2 regions of the Mesorhizobium sp. RSR565B genome follow, and region 2 is predicted to be linked to the other one. Evidence: riboswitches for the same ligand, from Rfam matches in the RefSeq annotation. Region 2 holds a riboswitch; the other holds the start of a gene.
What was found. A riboswitch is a leader RNA that binds a small molecule or an ion and turns the genes downstream of it on or off. The one in region 2 is predicted to bind cobalamin.
Positions count from the first base shown of each region.

Region 1: it holds a riboswitch for cobalamin, as region 2 does, so the genes downstream of both, ACYG9R_RS08615 (aromatic ring-hydroxylating oxygenase subunit alpha) here and ACYG9R_RS22545 (DUF1636 family protein) in region 2, are expected to answer to the same signal.

Region 1 covers NZ_JBTTIE010000001.1:1,805,712-1,815,319, forward strand. Annotated here, with positions in the region: gene ACYG9R_RS08595 (glycosyltransferase family 2 protein) at 1-424, opposite strand, end outside; gene ACYG9R_RS08600 (hypothetical protein) at 421-1,470, opposite strand; gene ACYG9R_RS08605 (PqqD family protein) at 1,621-2,043, opposite strand; gene ACYG9R_RS08610 (FAD-binding oxidoreductase) at 2,206-3,306, opposite strand; gene ACYG9R_RS08615 (aromatic ring-hydroxylating oxygenase subunit alpha) at 3,344-4,591, opposite strand; cobalamin riboswitch at 4,709-4,910, opposite strand; gene ACYG9R_RS08620 (DUF680 domain-containing protein) at 5,411-5,617, shown strand; gene ACYG9R_RS08625 (DUF680 domain-containing protein) at 5,684-5,887, shown strand; gene ACYG9R_RS08630 (DUF680 domain-containing protein) at 5,959-6,192, shown strand; gene ACYG9R_RS08635 (ABC transporter ATP-binding protein) at 6,265-7,377, opposite strand; gene bglA (beta-galactosidase BglA) at 7,444-9,108, opposite strand; gene ACYG9R_RS08645 (carbohydrate ABC transporter permease) at 9,114-9,608, opposite strand, start outside.
Region 2 covers NZ_JBTTIE010000001.1:4,696,572-4,706,179, forward strand. Annotated here, with positions in the region: gene cobN (cobaltochelatase subunit CobN) at 1-3,242, opposite strand, end outside; gene cobW (cobalamin biosynthesis protein CobW) at 3,261-4,313, opposite strand; gene ACYG9R_RS22545 (DUF1636 family protein) at 4,316-4,741, opposite strand; cobalamin riboswitch at 4,780-4,984, opposite strand; gene ACYG9R_RS22550 (DUF6348 family protein) at 5,043-5,735, opposite strand; gene ACYG9R_RS22555 (winged helix-turn-helix domain-containing protein) at 5,765-6,988, opposite strand; gene ACYG9R_RS22560 (NADH-quinone oxidoreductase subunit A) at 7,316-7,681, shown strand; gene ACYG9R_RS22565 (NuoB/complex I 20 kDa subunit family protein) at 7,672-8,253, shown strand; gene ACYG9R_RS22570 (NADH-quinone oxidoreductase subunit C) at 8,258-8,860, shown strand; gene ACYG9R_RS22575 (four helix bundle protein) at 8,894-9,271, shown strand; gene ACYG9R_RS22580 (NADH-quinone oxidoreductase subunit D) at 9,338-9,608, shown strand, end outside.

The DNA of each region.
Region 1 (9,608 bases), 2.9 Mb from region 2:
TGGGACCTGCGCCGCCCGGTGCCGGCTGAAGGGCTTCGTCGTCCATGAGATCGACGCGCGTCATCAGCGAGTAGGTCAGCTCGAGCGCAGGGTCGGCCGCGAACAGGGGTAGGCCAGTCTTGAATCGTCCAGCCGGCGAGACGTCGTCCGAATCCAGGAACGACACCAGTTCGGTTTGCGGCAGCAACTGCCTCAGCCCTGTGTTGCGCGCGTTGGCCACGCCCTGGTTTGCCTGCTGGAACAGGCGGATGCACGACGCTTCCCGCATGATGGCGCGGACTGCTTCAACGGAGCTGTCCGTCGAGCCATCGTCGACAACGATGATATCGAGATCGGCATCGTCGCGTTGCCTGAGCAGGGACCGCAACGTCGAAACGACATAGATCTCCCGATTGCAGACCGGCACGATGACGCTCAACTTCATGCGGAGCCCCGAAGGACGAAATCCGCAATCGTGCCGGCGATCTCGCGCGGCTCGGTCCCCAGCGACAGCCGGTAGCATGGCAGATCGCGGGTAAGCTCGCTGAAAAAGCGAAAGCCCGCTTCCCGCTCGCCCGGCATCTGCACGATTCCTGACGGCGCGAGGGCGATCATGGCATCCTTGCGCGATATGGGCATGACCGAGCTTCTCGCACCTCCCCTGATATGGGGCACTATCAAAGCAATAATGTCCAGACTTGGAGGAGTTGGTCGAGGCGCGATCTCGTTGATGTGAAAGGCATGCTTGCCTTGCCAGTTCAGCGGTTGGTACGACTTTAGCCGCTCCTCCAGCTTCAGCCGCTTGAAGCCCTCCGGATCCTGCTTGAGCGTGGCAAACAGCGGATAGGCCGTCACCCCCCCGGTCCGGTCGATCAGCACATAGTCGTCGCCGACGCTATCGAGCCCATTGAGCAGGCCGGCGACGACTGTTCCCGATTTTCCGGCTCCCCCGGAGCCCGCCAGCAACACGCCCTTGCCATCGATGCCCAGCGTGCCGGCATGGGTAAGCCGCATGCCGCGCGCCGCATATTCCCAATGCAGGAAGGCGCGCAGCGGCGCCGCCTGTTCCCATGGCGGAAAGGCCTCGGCCGCCATCATCAGCTGCGCCCCGACATGGCGTTGCGGATCATGGAACTGCCAGAAATCGAGGTCATGATAGTAGCTGCCGCGCAATCCGGCCTCTTCCAGCCGGTTGGCAAAGGCATGATGGTTGTAATCGCCTCGGCCCCAGGTGGCCGGGGCGAGGACGCCATCGATGCCCGGGTGGGCGACGAAAATGCGGCAGCCGTCAGATGCAGACGGATTTTCCGGGGCCGGTATGAAGGCATGGCTCATGGCTTCCGCCAGCGTGCCATGGTCGAGGTGGACACTCAGCTCCAGTCCCGGCAACCGCACGCTGGCGGTAACGGGATAGAATGCGGCGGCGCTTTCCGCGGCCGCCAGCACATGGCGGGCATAATCCGGCAGGGTTTGCAGCGTGATCAAAGGCATGTGTTGGTTGTTCAGCGTCCAGAATTGCGCCGGGTCGCCTGATGCATGTCGCTCGGGGTGGCCCCGGTTTTGAGACGACGACATGCATAAAATCAGATCTAAACCGCGTCGCCTGAGTCCGTTCAAACGCGACGCGCTTTAGGGAAACGATTATGCCTGTTTCACCGCCGGCCAGCCGAGAGGTTCCTCGACCTCATGGATCGGGTCGACAATGATGAGATCGGCAAGGTCGTCATGGACATCGACCTTGAGCGGCTCATTGCTGGCAGCAAGCGCAGACGACAGCTCGCCCGAAAGCGGTTGTGCCGGTGTTTCGGCTGGCGCAAGCAACCCGAAATCGAGCAGTCGGGCAACGAAGCTTTCGAGGTCGGCCAGGCTTATTTTTGCGGCGCCCGCGGCAGCTCCGACCAGCGCTTCAGTGGCGACGCCGGACGACAAAGCCTGCCAGACCCGGCTGCCGGAATCGGAAAAGCCGAAATACTTACCGTTCGAAAGATCGAGAACGACGGCTTCGCCATCGAATGATTCGAAAACGATGTCCTTGCTTGCGACCGCGTAGACCCGCTGTTGCATCGCTCTGTCCCCCGTTCCATGCGCCCATGAAGGGATGCGCCGGTTTCACGGTCTGCCAGCCCTTCCTAAGTGCGTCTAAATCACTCGGCCTATGCTTGGCAAGACAAAGACCCGCGAACACAACGCCTGCGTCGGCGACCGTTGCGGTGATATCGGCGCCGCTCAAACCTCGATTTCGAGCGCCGACAACGGTTTCGAGCAGCAGGCAAGGATGAAACCGTCATCGATCTCGTGGTCGAGGATGCCTCCATTGTGGCTCATCTCGACTTCGCCGGAGACCTTCTTCACCTTGCAGGTGCCGCACAGGCCGAACTCGCAGGCGGCGGGAATCCGCACGCCCGAGCTGCGCGCGGTCTGCAGCACGGTCTGGCCGGCGACGCAGCCGGCATCGACCTCCGAAAGCGAGAAGCGGATCGGCGTCACGGCTTCGACAGGTGCAGCGATGCCGTCCTCGACCGGGGAGGCAAACGGCGCCGGAATTTCCTCCATCACAGGCGCGGCAAAGCTCTCCTGATGGTATTTCGTCATGTCGAAGCCGGCGGCATCCAGCATGCCGCGCACGGCGCGCATGAACGGATCGGGGCCGCAGCAGAAGATTTCGCGCTCGCGGAAATCCGGAGCCAGCAAGGGCAGCCGGATCGCGTCGATGCGCCCCATATGACCGTACCAGCCCTCGCGGCTGGAACGTTCCTCGATCATGAAGCCGAGCGACAGGCCGGGCATATGGCCGCCGAGCAGTTCGAGTTCCTTGCGGAAGATGATCTCTTCGGCACGCCGCGCGCAGTTGACGAAACCGACATCGGTCCATGGCGCGCAGTCGTTCAGCCAGCGCAGCATCGACATCATCGGCGTCACGCCGGAGCCGGCGGAAATGAACAGGTATTTGGCCGCCGGGTGGCTGTGCAACGAGAAGTCGCCGGCCGGTCCGTAGGCCTTGACATGCGAACCGGGCACCAGATTGTCGAACATCCAGCGCGTGCCGATGCTGCCGGCCTGCGCCTTGACCGTCACCGCGATCGAAAACGGCCGCGATGGCGACGACGACAGCGTATAGGTGCGCATCAGTGGCCCGTCCGGTGTCGGCAGTTCCAGCGTCAGGAACTGGCCCGGCTTGTAGCGGAACCAGGTCTGGTTGTCGGAGCGGAAGGTGAAGGTCTTGACGTCGGGCGCCTCGTCGCTGACGCCGATCACTTCCAGCACCTGCAGCCTATCGTTCCACGGCGCCATCTGGTCGAGATGGCGATAGAGCCCAAGATCCGTCATCGCATTCATCCTCTGGTCCCTCTTCGCCTGCTCCAGTTCACGCGACGCTGCGCAGCGCCGGCCGGCCGCCTTCGGCAAGGCGCGGGCCGATGAAGGCCGCGTACCATTCGACGAACTGGATCACGCCGCCCTCATGCAGCTCCGAATAGGGGCCGGGCTCATAGGCCGGCGACAGGATGCCGAAGGCGTTTTCCTCGACGATGCGGCGGTCCTGGTCGTTGGTCTCGGTCCAGACATGGGTGAGCTCCTCAAGGTTGTAGTCGACGCCCTCGACCGCATCCTTGTGCACCAGCCACTTGGTCGTCACCGCGGTTTGCGTGGCGCTGATCGGCAGCACCCGGAAGGTGACCGCATGGTCGATCAGGATGTGGTTCCAAGTCGTCGGATAGTGGTAGTGCATCAAGGTGCCGATGCGGTCGGCGGCAACAGTGTCGGACAGGTTCTTCGTCACCGCGCGCTTTCCCGACATCGTGTAGCTGACGGCATCGCGCAGCAGCGGCGCGCGGGTGGCGCGGTATTGCCCGGCCGGATCGATGCGGAACTTGCTCGGCAGGCCCGCCGCCTCGCATTTCGCCCAGTGCGCCAGCATCTCCGGATCGCTGTCGGCGCCCTGCACGCCGGTCACCGTCGGCGCTTCGGGGAATGTCTTGCACAGCTCTGGATGATTGCCGGCGCAGTGATAGCATTCGCGGTTGTTTTCCCAGACCAGCTTCCAGTTGCCCTTCTCGATGATGGTGCTCTCGAAGGCGACCTTGGCTTCATTCAGCCCGTGCGGCTTGAGGTAGGGCTCTATCATGGCGCGCATCGGCGCAAAGTCGGCAGGTTCTTTTGCCAGGCAGATGAAGATATAGCCGCCGACGCTCTCGCAGGCGACGGGCTTCAGGCCGAACTGGCTCTTGTCGAAACCGTCGGCCATCTGGCGGGCAAACAGCAGCCGGCCGTCAAGCTCGTAGGTCCACTGGTGATAGGGGCAGACAAGCTTTGCCGCCATGCCCTTCTCAGTGTTGCAGACACGGCTGCCGCGATGGCGGCAGGAATTGTGAAAGGCGTTGATGTTGCCCTTCTGGTCGCGGACCAGCACCACCGGATAATCGCCGATCTGCACGGTGATATAGCTGCCGGGCTTCGGCAGTTCGCAATCATGGCCGATGAACAGCCAGTCGCGATACCAGATAAGCTCCATGTCGAGCTTGAAATAGTCCGGGTCGGTGTAGAAGGGCTGTTCCAGCGAAAAGCCTTGCTTGCGGCCGTTCAGGAGCCTCAGCATGTCGTTGCGCGTATCCATAGTTCTGTCCTCGTGGGTTAAGGACTGAACTTGGTGGTGATGGAGGAAGGATCGGACGCAGGCCGGCGCGGCGCCGGACATGCACTATCCACCTCTTGACCGCCCACCGCGATCAGTCGAGTCTATGCATCTCGGGCTGGTTTCCGGGCTCTGGAGTTGTCCTTGCGGACCATCGCGACACCTTCCCAGGCTCTTGCCCAGTGGTCTCCCGTTGCGACTTCAACTCCACCACCGTTGCGGGGGCAGCGCCGGATTCTGACCGGCTTCCCAATTCTCCGCTGCGTCGTCACGAAGCGGCACCTGAGATGCCATCATCTAATCACGGCAGCGATCGCGACGTCGGCATGAAAGCGACATCATATCCATGCGGCGCGACACGCGCGGCATACGCCCCCCGCCGCCGGTCAAAGAGCTGAGACGTTTCTTGCGACGCCATCATCGCCGTTTCGAATCGCTGCGGATCCAGTTCCGATCGGGGGCAAAAAGGGCTCAACGGTATCGAAAAGTTACTATTAGCAATCTCTAATCGAACCGAACGGTTCGTTTCTGTTGACAATGCGTGCAGGACGGTGTGAACGACGGCCCGGAAACCGACACCGGAGCGAACCACTCGGTTCGACATAAGCAGCTGAAAACAATGCGATAAATGACCATAGAGGAACTTCCTGGCACAATTTCAAGGTGCAGGACCGTGGTCCACACGGAACAACTTCGTGATTGGAAACCAGCCTATGGCTTTCCCACATCGGGGCTGTCCGAACGACGCGAATTCCTCCCAAGACACGCCGCTAGACGGACAGACAAACTGGAGTACTAAAAATGAAAAAGATCATCCTCACTGCCGCAGCCGTTTTGGCGATCACCGGCAGCGCCTTCGCCGGTAGCGACAATTACGCTTCCAATGGTGCGAACCAGCCAGCCGTCTCGGTCGACAGCTCGTATACGGCTTCCATTCAGAAGCCGGCGCACGCTGACAAGCAGCCTGTCGTTCAGGGCGCCGACCGCGACCTCTACGGCAATCGCTGATCCCGACCAAAGAAGGGCGGCTAACCCGTCGCTCTCGGGATCCCAAAAAATTCAGGAGTATTTGAAATGAAAAAGATCATCCTTGCTGCCGCCGCCGTTTTGGCCATCTCCGGCAGCGCTTTCGCCGGCAGCGACAACTACGGTTCGAACGGCGCCAACCAGCCTGCGATTACGTCGACCGATAGTGGCCATACGGCTTCGGTTGAGAAGTCGGCTCCAGCCGAGCAGGCGCCTGCCCACGGTGCCGACCGTAACCTTTTCGGCCGCTAAAAGCCGGTTTCCAGCACGTGGCGGGCTTATCCGCTGCAGCTGGCGGCATCAGAAAAATTCAGGAGACTAAAATGAAGAAGATTGTTCTTGCCACCGCAGCCGTTCTGGCTGTTTCGAGCGCTGCCTTTGCCGGCAGCGACAATTATGGCTCCAATGGCGCCAACCAGCCGGCCGCTGCCGTCGACACCACCCGCACTTCGTCGACCGGCACCAACTCGGCGGTCTACAAGCTGCTGAACTCGTCGAACGACCAACAGAAGTTCGTTCCTCAGAGCAGCGACAGGGATCGGTTCGGCAACAACTAACAGCCGAAGCTTAAAAAAGAGCGGCGGGCCTGGCCCGCCGCTCTTTTTTCATGCCTGTACGACGCAGCTATCTCAAGCCGCCTTCACTTCCACCGGCTTGAGCGAGAAGGAGTGCCCATCGGCGTCGAAGATGTGCAGGTCCCCGGCATCCGCGGTCAGTCGCAGCTTTGCCCCGCGCTTGACCTCGACATTGCCGGGCAGCTTGGTCACCAACGGCAGGTCAGCGCGGCCGATATCGACATAGACAAGCTGCACCTCGCCGAGTTGCTCGACATAGTCCACCACGCCCTCGAAAAGATATTCCGCGCCGGTGGCGGCCGACAGATCCTCCGGCCGCACGCCGAAGCTGACTGCCGCACCCTTTGCTGACGCCGGCGTTGCGATCGGCACCGTTGCCTTGCGGCCGCCGACATGGCTGACGATTGTCGGGTTGCCCGTCCTGTCGATTGTCGCCGGCAGGATGTTCATGGCCGGCGAGCCGATGAACTGGGCAACGAACAGATTGCCGGGCTTCTTGTAGAGGTCCATCGGCGTGCCGACCTGCTCGATATGGCCATCCTTCAGCACGACGATGCGGTCAGCCAGCGTCATCGCCTCGACCTGATCGTGGGTGACGTAGATCATGGTCGTGGCAGGCATCGATTCCTTCAGCTTGGCGATCTCGATGCGGGTGGCGACGCGCAGCGCCGCGTCGAGGTTCGACAGCGGCTCGTCGAACAGGAACACTTTCGGGTTGCGCACGATGGCCCGGCCGATGGCGACGCGCTGGCGCTGGCCGCCCGACATGGCCTTGGGCAGGCGGTCGAGATATTTGGTCAGCTGCAGGATTTCGGCGGCCTGCCGCACCCGCTTGTCGATCTCGGCCTTGCTTTCCTTGCCGATCTTCATCGAGAAGGCCATGTTGTCGTAGACGGTCATGTGCGGATAGAGCGCATAGGACTGGAACACCATGGCAATGCCGCGCTTGGAAGGCGGCACGTCGTTCACCACCTCGCCGGCGATCTTCAGCTCGCCGGAGGTGATCTCCTCAAGCCCGGCGATGGACCGCAGCAAGGTCGACTTGCCGCAACCCGACGGGCCGACGAAGACGATGAACTCGCCCGACTTTATGTCGAGGTCGATGCCGTGGAGAATGTGCAGATTGCCGTATGATTTCTTCACCTGTCTCAGCGTGACATCGGCCATAATTTCCTCCCAGTGATTTCCCTAGAGAACCTGGATTTCCTCAAAAAATCCAGTTTCGTCAAAAACTCAGTCGATGCGCCCGAACCAGGCGCCGTAGCCGCCGAGGCGGATGGAACCTGTGCCGGATTGTCCCGAAAAACCGTGCCCGGCCAATGGCAGCAGCGCCTGACCACCGAGATCGACCTCGGCCGGCTTGCTGGCCAGATTGAAGACGCAGACGATCTGCTCATTGCCCTCACGGCGGGTGAAGGCGACGGTGTCGCCCTCGCTTTCGATGAACTCGATGTCGCCTTTGGCCAGGGCCGGATGCTGGCGGCGGAAACCGAGAAAGCGCCGGTAGTGCTCGAGCAGCGAGGCCGCGTCGCCCTGCTGAACATTGACCGCTTGCGACAAGTGCTTGCCCGGCACCGGCAGCCAGGGCTTGGCCGTCGAAAAGCCGGCATTGCTGGCGGTTGCATCCCACACCATCGGCGTGCGGCAGCCGTCGCGGCCCTTGAATTCGGGCCAGAAGCGAATGCCGTAGGGGTCCTGCAGATCCTCGAACTGCAACTCGGCTTCGCCAAGCCCAAGCTCCTCTCCCTGATAGAGGCAGACCGAACCGCGCAGCGACATCAGCAGCGCCGAGATAACCTTCAGATAGGCGGCCGGGTCGGCCTCGTCGGCGGCCCAGCGCGAGGCCGGACGCATCACGTCGTGGTTGGAAAAGGCCCAGCACGACCAGCCGTCGCTGGCGACCTTGCCGAAGGCTTCCAGCACCTGGCGCACCTTGGCGGCGCTGATCTTTTCCGGCGCCAGGAAATCGAAGGAATAGCACATGTGGACGCGTTTGCCGCCGGCGGTGTAGGCGGCGACCACTTCCAGCCCACGCTGCGAATCGCCGACTTCGCCGACCGCGGCGGCCGCCGGATATTCGTCGAGCAGCGCCCGGAACCGTTCGAGGAAGGCAAGGTTTTCCGGCCGGCTCTTGTCGTAGATATGGTCCTGGTAGTTGTAGGGATTGACCGCAGGTGCTGTCTGGTCGTTGCGCTCTTCGGGCGGCAGCGGCGGATTGTTCTCCAGCCCCTGGCTGTGGAAGTAGAAATTGATGGTGTCGAGGCGGAAGCCGTCGACGCCGCGCTCCAGCCAGAAGCGGGTGACGTCGAGCAGCGCGTCCTGGACTTCCAGATTGTGGAAGTTGAGGTCCGGCTGCTCGGACAGGAAATTATGCAGATAATATTGCTGGCGGCTGGTGTCCCACTGCCAGGCCGAGCCGCCGAAGATCGACAGCCAGTTGTTGGGCGGCGTGCCGTCCGGCCTGGCGTCGGCCCAGACATACCAGTCGGCCTTGGGATTGCTACGGCTGGCGCGGCTCTCCTTGAACCATGGATGGTTGTCGGCGGTGTGCGACAGCACCTCGTCGATCATCACCTTGAGGCCGAGGTGATGGGCTTCCGCAACCAGCGCGTCGAAATCGGCGAGCGTCCCGAACATCGGGTCGACGTCGCAATAGTCCGAGACGTCGTAGCCGAAATCCTTCATCGGCGACTTGAAGAAGGGCGAAATCCAGATGGCGTCGACGCCGAGCGAGGCGATGTAGGGCAGCCTGCGGATGATGCCCTTGAGGTCGCCGATGCCGTCGCCATTGGAGTCCTGATAGGAGCGCGGATAGATCTGGTAGATCACCGCGCCCCGCCACCAGTCGCGATCGACGGCGAGATCGGGCTTCGAGGTCGCCTTCAAAGCGGCTTGCATAAGTCTCAACCTCCTTTGACCGAGCCGGCCAGCAGCCCGCGGACGAAATAGCGCTGCAGCGAGAAGAACACGATCAGCGGCACGATAATGGTGACGAAGGCCGATGTCGTCAGGATTTCCCAGTCGCCGCCGCGCGAGCCGAGCAGTGCGTTGAGCTTCGCGGTCAGCACGATCTGATCCCCTTCGGTACCGAGGAAAACCATTGCCACCAATAAGTCGTTCCACACCCACAGGAACTGGAAGATTGCAAAGGACGCCAGCACCGGGAAGGACAGCGGCAGCACGATCTTGACGAAGATTTCGAAATCGCTGGCGCCATCTATGCGCGCCGATTCCATGATCTCGCGCGGCAGGCCGGCAATATAGCTGCGCAGGAGATAGATGGCGAAGGGCAGGCCGAAGCCGGTATGCGCCAGCCAGATGCCGAGATAGGTTTTCGACGGCACACCGAAGAAGATGCCGACGCCGTTGTAGATCTTCAAAAGCGGGATCAAGGACAT
Region 2 (9,608 bases):
GCCGCAAGGGCGGCCGAAAAGCCGCCGATGAAGGCGACATCGGCGGAGCCCTCGAGAATATCGCGGCCGGGATCGTCGCCGGTGTGGACGAGCAGATCGGCCTCGGCGATGCGGGTCTCGAAAGCGCCGGGGGAGGCAATGCCTTCGCTCTTGGCGCCGCCATAGGCATGCGACGTCGCATCGAGATAGGCGCGGCCGATCTCTTCGCGCGCGGCCCAGTCGCCACTCGACAACAGGTCCTCGACGCCGGCGCCATAGGTGCCGGGCGAGGTGCCGAAGATGCGCGGGCCGATCTTGCCATCGGCACGGGTTCTGGCGGCGAGCGGGTTTTCCGAATCGTCCTCGTCGCGCGCGGCAACGGCGTTGGCGGCGGCGTCGATCAGCGCGATCTGGGTCGGGAACATGTCGCGGAACAGACCCGAAATCCGCCAGGTGACATCGACGCGCGGGCGACCGAGCGTGGCCGGCGGCAGCACTTCGATGCCGGTGATGCGGCCGGTGGCCGAATCCCATTGCGGCCGGCAGCCCATAAGCGCCAGGCCTTGCGCGATCTCCTCGCCGCCGGTGCGCAGCGAGGCCGAGCCCCAGAGGTCGATGACCAGCGACCGCGGCCAGTCGCCATGCGACTGCATATAGCCGCGCACGACTTCTTCTGCCGCCGCCTTTCCCAGATCGTAGGCGGTCGGCGTCGGCATGGTGCGCGGGTCGGAGGTGAACAGGTTGCGGCCGGTGGGCAGCACGTCGGAGCGGCCACGCGCCGGTGCGCCCGCCGGACCCGCCTTGATGTGAAGGCCGTCGAGCGCGGCAAGAAGTGCTGCCTTCTCGGCTTCGGCACTTTGCCGGCGCACGGCGTCGGGCTCGTCGTCGGGAGCGCGGCCATAGATGTGCAGGCCGTCCTTGATGGCGAAATCCTTGAGGTCGCAGAGCCAGGCGTCGATGCGGCGCAGCGCCTCGTCGGGCGCGTCGGTTTTGGCGACGCCGGCTTCGGAGGCGAGGCCGGTCTTTTGCGCGGTGTCGACGATCAGCTTGGCCAGACGATCGCGCCGGCGGCGGTCGAGGCCGTCGGCCTGGGCGTATTCGTCGACGAGGCGCTCGAGCTTGTGCTGCTCTTCATCAAGGCCAGCAGCTGCCAGTGGTGGCGGCAGATGGCCAAGCGTGACGGCTGCTATGCGCCGCTTGGCTTGCGCCGCCTCGCCGGGATTGGAGACGATGAAGGGATAGATGACGGGCAGCGAGCCGGTGGCGATCTCGGGGAAGCAGTTTTGTGAGAGCGCAACCGTCTTGCCGGGCAGCCATTCCAGCGTGCCATGGGCGCCGACATGGATGAGAGCATGGATGCGGAGCGATTTGCGCAGCCACAGGCCGAAGGCCAGCAGATCGTGGCGCGGCGGCAGCGTCGGGTCGTGGTAATCGGCGCGCCGGTCGGCCGAGCGGCCACGGTCGGGGGCGAGAGCGACAGTGATGTTGCCGAAGGTGGCGGCGCGGAAGGGGAAGCCGCTCTTACCCTCCCCCTTGTGGGGAGGGTGGCCCGCAGGGCCGGGTGGGGGTGGTGCACCGCTACCCCCACCCCGTTTCGCGCCATCCGCTTCGCGAATGTCGCGAACCGACCCTCCCCACAAGGGGGAGGGTGAAGGAGCGCCCCATGCCGCCTCGACTGCAGCCAGTGCCTCAGCCGGCAAATCCTTTGAGAAGTCCAGATACTCATCCAGCCCCAGCCCACCATCGCTCCGCTCCAACGCGTCCAGCAGCGCACGCGGCGTTTGCGGAATCCCGTCAACGCGATAGCCCTGCTCCTTCAGGTCATGCAGCATGGCCAGCACGCTGGACGGCACATCCAGGCCCACGGCATAGCCAGTGCGGCCGGGCGCACTCGGATAATCCGGAATGAGGATCGCCAACTTACGCGTCGCGCGGGGCGTCTGCTGCAACCGTGTGAACGCCGCTAGCCTGTCCGCCACTTGCGCCACGCGATCCGGTTCCGGCCGGTTTGCAAAGGCGCGGTGGCCGAGCGCGGGGTCGGTCTCGCTCTCGCCCTTGAAGGAAATTGCGCCGGCGAGGATACGGCCGTCGAGTTCGGGCAGCACGACATGCATGGCGAGGTCGGCGGGCGCCAGGCCGCGCTGGTTGTTGTCCCAGACGTAGCGGCGGGTGGTGGCGACGATGACCTGGAAGACAGGCACGCCGGCGCGGTCGAAGAGCGTTTCGACGCCCGGTTCGGCGCCGGAAGCGAAGGCGGTTGCGGTGATGATGGCGGTGGGCTTGAGCGTGGCCAGCGCGGTTCCGACGAAGGCCAGGGAGGTCGGGTCTTTGAGGCTGGAGACGAAGATCGGGATCGGTCTCATGCCGCGCTGGCGGAGTGCATCAAAGAGGGCATCGATTGGCGCGACATCGGCGGCCAGCAGCATCGAGCGGTAGAATAGGATGGGGATGATGGGAAGGTTGATGTTGTCTGCGCCGAGTTCCCGCCCACCCCCCTCTGTCCTGCCGGACATCTCCCCCGCAAGGGGGCAGATTGTGCTCTCATAAATGTTTTCGCCAATCGCAGACCTTGTGGAGATCTCCAAAGGAGCAGGAGAGGAGCCGCCTTTGGTAACGGCTGATCTCCCCCCTTGCGGGGGAGATGTCCGGCAGGACAGAGGGGGGTGTGAAGGAACGCCGACATCGGCAAAATTCAACTTGCCTACGACGCCGCGGCCAGGCTCGTAGTAGCCAGCTTTCGGCACGCTGACCGGCTCAGCCGCCGCCGCATCCTGCCCAGCCAACCCCGCCAGCCGCTGCATCAGCGCTGCCATATTCTCCGGCCCGCCCTCGCGGAAATAGCCCAGCAGGCCGTCCAGCTCCTCGCGCGGCAGCGTCGAGGCTTCGATCAGCCTGAGATCCTCGTCGTGGCTCTCGCCCGGCAGCAGCGCCAGCTTGATGCCGTTCGCACGGGCAGTCGCGGCAAGCTGGTCGCAGCCATAGCGCCACCAGTCGTAGCCGCCGAGGATGCGCACCAAAATCACCTTGGCGTGGCGGGCGACGCTGTCGATCCAGAGGTCCACGGACATGGGATGGCGCAGGTCGCGCAGCGCCGCCAGCCGCATCGACGGCAGGCGGACGGCATCGGCCTTCCAGGCCGCCGCGAGGCCAGCGAGGTCGCTGTCGGTGAAGGACAGCGCCACGATATCCGCCGGCGTCTGCCGGAGATCAACTGGCTCGGCGAGATCGTCGAGCGAGGCGGAGGTCGTGGCGAGTATATGCATCGCGGCTCGTGCCTGAGATCAACCGGCGAGTATACGCTCGATCGCCGGACGGTTCAGCCCCTTCAGGCCAATGACGACGAGACGCGAGCGGCGATCGTCCTCGGCCGTCCAGGCGCGGTCATAGTAATGGTTGACGCGTGGGCCGACGGCCTGCAGCAAAAGCCGCATCGGCTTGCCGCCGACATCGACGAAGCCTTTTACACGCAACACGTTTTCCTGTTCGGCGGCGGTGGCGACACGCTTGGCCAGGTCGTCGGGATTGGCGATCGAGGGGATGTCGACGATGAAGGTGTCGAAATCGTCATGCTCATGATCGAAAGCGCCGTCGTGATGCGACTTGCGGTTCTCGATGTCGTCTTCGACGGCGAGACCGAGGCCAAGCAGCACCGACGGGTCGACCTTGCCATGCGCAGTCGGCACGATTTTTACCGCGCGAGCGGAATGCTCATTGATGATGGCGTTGGCGCGGGCCGAACCGGCTGAATCCATCAAATCGCTTTTCGACAGGATGATCAGGTCGGCGCAGGCGATCTGGTCCTCGAAGACTTCTTCGACCGGATCGTCGTGGTCGAGCGTTTCGTCCTGAGCGCGCTGTGCCTGCAACGCGTCCATGTCGTTGGCGACGCGGCCTTCGGCCAGCGCCGGGCCGTCGACCACGGCGATGACGCCATCGACGGTCACCCGGCTCTTCACGCTTGGCCACTGGAACGCCTGGACCAGCGGCTTGGGCAGAGCGAGGCCCGAGGTCTCGATCAGGATGTGGTCGACCCTCGGTGTCAGCGCGAGGATCTTGTCGAGGGCGGGCACGAAATCGTCGGCGACTGTACAGCAGATGCAGCCATTGGCCAGTTCGACGATGTTTTCCTCGGGGCAGGTGTCGATGCCGCAGCCTTTCAGGATTTCCCCGTCGATGCCGATGTCGCCGAACTCGTTGACGATGATGGCGATGCGCTTGCCGCCGGCATTTTCCAGGAGATGGCGGACCAGCGTCGTCTTGCCGGCGCCGAGGAAGCCTGTAACGACAGTGCAGGGAACACGGGAGAGGTTGGCGGCCGGGTTTGAAGCGTTCATCGTCAGTCCTTCAGCATGTCGAGGTGTGGGATGCGGGCAACGAGGCCGCGCTTGAGGCTATCGGGCCGGCCGCGCCACGGGATGAGGCCGTCGGCCGAAGTCGCGAAGAGCTTTGCGCCGGTAACGAGGTCGGCGCCGCTGGTTGCGGTCAGATCGCCGAAGACATAGCTCCAGCAGCCATCGCGCAGGATCGCGGCGCTGAGGCGGCGCTTGCAATTGCCGAGACATTCGGCGGTGCGGACCCGGATATCGCCGGCAGCGGCGCGGCGTGTGTCCTCAGCCAGCAATTCGCCGGCGCGCGGATGGGCGTCGGAACCGGTCTCATCGCGGCAGGAGGCGCAGACGATGACGGTCACGCCGGGCAGGGCGTCGTTGTCCCCGGACGCAATGTCCGCTGTGCCAGCCGAAAAACTGCTGTTCTGGTCCAAAAACCGTGCTCCTTGCCCGGAAACCCGCCAGGCGATCGGATACTTTGTCTCAGACGGCAGGTCTCCTGGCTCGCGGGTCGTCGCCTTGGTTAGCCGCCTTCCCGGTGTTACCCAGTGGCTTTCGGCCTTGGCTCGTCGCTTACAGTTGCGGGGACAGCCGCGGATTTGGGACCGAAATCCCGCACCGCATTCCCTCTTGGCCCTTGCCGTTGCGGGCAGGGGACCGTCTGCAGCGGATTTAGGCTTTTGCGGGCGGCGGTGTCAACGCACGGCTACGACATGGCGATGTCGGCAGGGGCTGTCATGTCCCGGCTTCCGGCAGTGCCAGGATGACCTGTCGGATAGCTTGATAGCCATCGCTATAGTCCCAGTCATGACCGACAGCCAGATTCTGTCCCTCATGCCAAACCGCGTTGTCCAGAAGGACTTCGGCACTAATCAGCGTGCCCTTCAAGCCTGCCAGAAAGGTCCGGACAAAATGGCTTCCGGGGGGTACCGAAGCTGTGAACAGCTTTTCCAGCTTGGCATAGAATGCTGGATAGCCTGGTGTCAGCGAGCATAGCTCGGTTGTGGCCTGGGAAATGACCGGGCCGCTATAGATTTTCCAGCGGGCATCTTTTCGCCAGATCTTCCAACTGGCGCTGCTTCGCTGCCAAAGCTCTATTTCGGCCTGCATGTTCTCGCAGACGTGTTCGGCCAGTCCCTCAATGGCCACATGGAAAACACCACGGAGAAACTTTTCAAACGCCTGGTTCAGTTCCTGTTCGCGCGTGTCGCCGAAGCCAGCAAAGGATTCAATGACCGGCTGAACATCAAGCAGCGGAGAAAAAATGTAGATTTCCAGGACCAGCCGGTCAGAACTCGTCTCGAACACCTCAGCCTCAAACCGAAGCTGCTTCGATTGGAGCATGACGTCCCTATCTCTGCGGACTGCATCTATTCCATGCGCAATGAGGGCGCCATGGATCATGTCGAGCACTTTGTCCGATGCCATTGCACAACCTACGAGGCTTATTGAGGCGTCTATGACAGACGCTGCAAGGGTTGGCCATCTCTCTCGCTAGCCAATGCCGGCCCCAGATTGCCGGCCGGCGTCACTTCGATGCGCTCAAGGCCAAGCCAGCCCTGCATCTCCTTTAGTTCCTCGAAAAGCTGTGCGGTGGTCTCAGGCGGTGCGCCTGCTTCGGCATAGGCGGCGTGGACGCGTAAGACACTCGCAGGCCGGTCGGCCTTGAGGTCGACGCGGGCGACGATCTTGTCGCCGAGCAAGAAAGGCAGCACGTAATAGCCATATTGCCGCTTGTCGGCCGGGGTGTAGATCTCGATGCGGTAGCGGAAATCGAAGAGACGCTCGGTGCGCGCGCGCTCGAAGACCACCGGATCGAAGGGCGCCAGTAGCGCGCGGGCCTCGATCTTTCGCGGCAGACGGGCGTCCTTATAGAGGTAAGCCGGCTTGTCCCAGCCTTCGACGTTTACCGGCAGCAACTCGCCCATCTCAACCAGTTCCTCCAACCGGCCCTTCATGTCGGCTGGCGACAAGCGGAAATAATCGCGCAGGTCACCCGACGTCGCGATGCCGTGGGCGCGGGCGGAAATGCGCAGCAATTCGCGGTGCGCGTCCTCGGCCGCCGGCACCGGCAGATCGAGGATCGCCTGCGGCAGCACGCGCTCGGGCAGGTCGTAGAAACGCTCGAAGCCACGGCGGTGCGCCGTGGTGATGCGTCCGGCCCAGAACAGCCATTCGAAGGCGTGCTTGGCGTGGCTCCAGCCCCACCAGCCGCCCGAACCTTTCTGGCCTTCCAGTGCCGAAGCGGCAATCGGGCCGCGCTCGGCGACCGCGCGGTAGATCTCTTCGATATAGGCGGCGTGCTCGCGGCCCCATTTGGCGAGGCCGAGATACATTTCGCCGCCTTGCTCGGCCCGCTGCATGCGCCAGCGCATCAGCGGGTAGGTCTCGACCGGCAGGAACGAGGCCTCATGCGCCCAGTATTCGAACACCGTGCGTTTGCGGGTGATGGCCGCATTGTCGAGCAAAGCCAGCGGGTAGGGGCCAAGGCGCGAATAGAGCGGCATATAGTGGGCGCGCACCACGGCGCTGACGGAATCGATCTGCAGCAGGCCGGTGCGCGACAGCACGCGGGCGAGGTGGCGGCGATCGGGCGTGCCGACCGGGCGGGGATCGAGAAATCCTTGCGCGGCGAGCGCGATGCGCCTGGCCGTGGGGAGTGAGATTTTGTCCTTCGTCAAAGTGTCTTGCCTCGAACCATTTTCCCGACTTTAGCCGGCGATTCCGGTCATGCTAGCAGGCAAATGGCGGGAGACGTGTCAGGAGACAAAAGTGGAGTGAAAGATGAAGGAAATCAAACAGGAGGAGATCGGACCAGTTTTTCCCGGCCTGCCGTCCAGCACTGTCTTTTGAACAAGGTTTGACTTGCTTCGCTGAAAGCCGTGCGCTAACCCTCGCCGCGTTGCAGCAAAGGCACCTAAAACGGTTCAGCGGTTAAACTGTCGCGCTTCCGCATTAGGGTTGGTTGCTGTAATCAAAGTGGATTGGCCGCCAACGGAAAGCCGAGCATGAACGTACTCCTCAGTTCATACCTGCCCATCGTCCTCTTCATCGCCGTGGCCGCGGTTGTAGGCCTGGCGCTTATCATCGCGCCGTTCCTGGTGGCTTATCGCAATCCCGATCCGGAGAAGCTTTCCGCCTACGAGTGCGGGTTCAACTCGTTCGACGATGCCCGGATGAAATTCGACATCCGCTTCTACCTGGTGTCGATCCTGTTCATCATCTTCGATCTGGAAGTGGCCTTCCTGTTTCCGTGGGCGGTGTCGTTCTCGAAGATCGGCATGCTCGGTTTCTGGTCGATGATGGTGTTTTTGGCGGTGCTGACCATCGGCTTTGCCTATGAGTGGAAAAAAGGAGCGCTGGAATGGGATTGAACGACAGTTCCGGAACGCTCGTCGCGCCGAAGCCCAAAGGCCTGATCGACCCCAATACCGGACGTCCGGTCGGTTCCGACGATCCGTTCTTCCTCGAGATCAACAATGAACTGGCCGACAAGGGTTTTCTGGTCACCTCGACCGAGGCGCTGATCACCTGGGCACGCAGCGGCTCGCTGATGTTCATGACCTTCGGTCTCGCCTGCTGCGCCGTCGAGATGATCCACACCTCGATGCCGCGCTATGATTCTGAAAGGTTTGGCGTGGCTCCTCGCGCGTCGCCGCGCCAGTCCGACATCATGATCGTGGCGGGAACGCTGACCAACAAGATGGCCCCGGCTTTGCGCAAGGTCTACGACCAGATGCCGGAGCCGCGCTACGTCATCTCGATGGGCTCCTGCGCCAATGGCGGCGGCTATTATCACTATTCCTATTCGGTGGTGCGCGGCTGCGACCGCATCGTGCCGGTCGACATCTATGTGCCCGGCTGCCCGCCAAGCGCCGAAGCGCTGCTCTACGGCATTCTTCTCCTGCAGAAGAAGATCCGCCGCACCGGCACGATCGAACGGTAGACCCATGGCCGCATCCCTGAGCGAACTGTCGACCTATCTCGGCGAAAAGCTGCCGGGCCGCGTCACCGATGCAGTGCTTGCCTATGGCGAACTGACGATCTCGGTTGCTACAGACAATCTGATCGAGGTGGCAAGCTTCCTGCGTGACGATTCGGGCTGCCAGTTCATTTCGATCATCGATATCTGCGGCGCCGACTACCCGTCGCGCGTCAAGCGTTTCGATGTCGTCTATCATCTGCTGTCGCCGAAGCAGAATTTGCGCATCCGCATCAAGTTGCAGGCCGACGAAGAGACGCTGGTGCCGTCGCTCACCGCTGTCTATCCCGGCGCCGACTGGTATGAGCGCGAAGCCTACGATCTCTATGGCGTGCTGTTCTCCGGCCATCCGGACCTGCGCCGCATCCTCACGGATTACGGTTTCGAGGGCCATCCCCTGCGCAAGGACTTCCCGCTGACAGGTTTCGTCGAGGTGCGCTACGACGACGAAGCCAAGCGCGTGATCTACGAGCCGGTGGAATTGAAGCAGGAATTCCGCAATTTCGATTTTCTTTCGCCATGGGAAGGGACGGATTACGTCCTGCCGGGCGATGAGAAGGCGAAACAGTGAGTAGGAAGTAGTGAGTAGTCAGTAGGAAAAGATTTGGAGCAACGGATCGAATCTTATCGCGACTTGAAGGTGTGGCAATCGGCGATGACGCTTGCTGAGGATTGCTACCGTTTCACCAAAGAGTTTCCGAGGGATGAGATTTACGGCATGACCTCTCAGATGCGCCGATCGGCGGTTTCGGTCGCAGCGAACGTCGCGGAGGGATACGGTCGGGAGAACAGAGGGTCGTTCGTTCAATTTTTGCGCATGGCGCAAGGCTCGTTGAAGGAACTGGAGACACACATACTGCTGGCATGTCGGGTTGGCCTGCTGCGAAAAGACAATGAGATTGAGCTGCTGCTGCGATGCGAAGAGATTGGAAAAATGATGAGATCTCTTATCCGAACGGTGCAGGCCAAGCAGGCGGAATGAAGCAGGCATTGAGATTGATGATCACTACTCACCACTCACTACTGACTCTTCGCCAGAGGCGCCAGAATGGCTGAAACCTCCGTCCGCAACTTTAACATCAACTTCGGACCGCAGCACCCTGCGGCACACGGTGTTTTGCGTCTTGTGCTGGAGCTTGACGGCGAGGTGGTCGACCGCGTCGATCCGCATATCGGCTTGCTGCATCGCGGCACTGAAAAGCTGATCGAGCACAAGACCTATCTGCAGGCGGTGCCCTATCTCGACCGGCTCGATTATTGCGCACCGATGAACCAGGAGCATGCCTTCGCGCTCGCCACCGAGCGGTTGCTCGGCATCG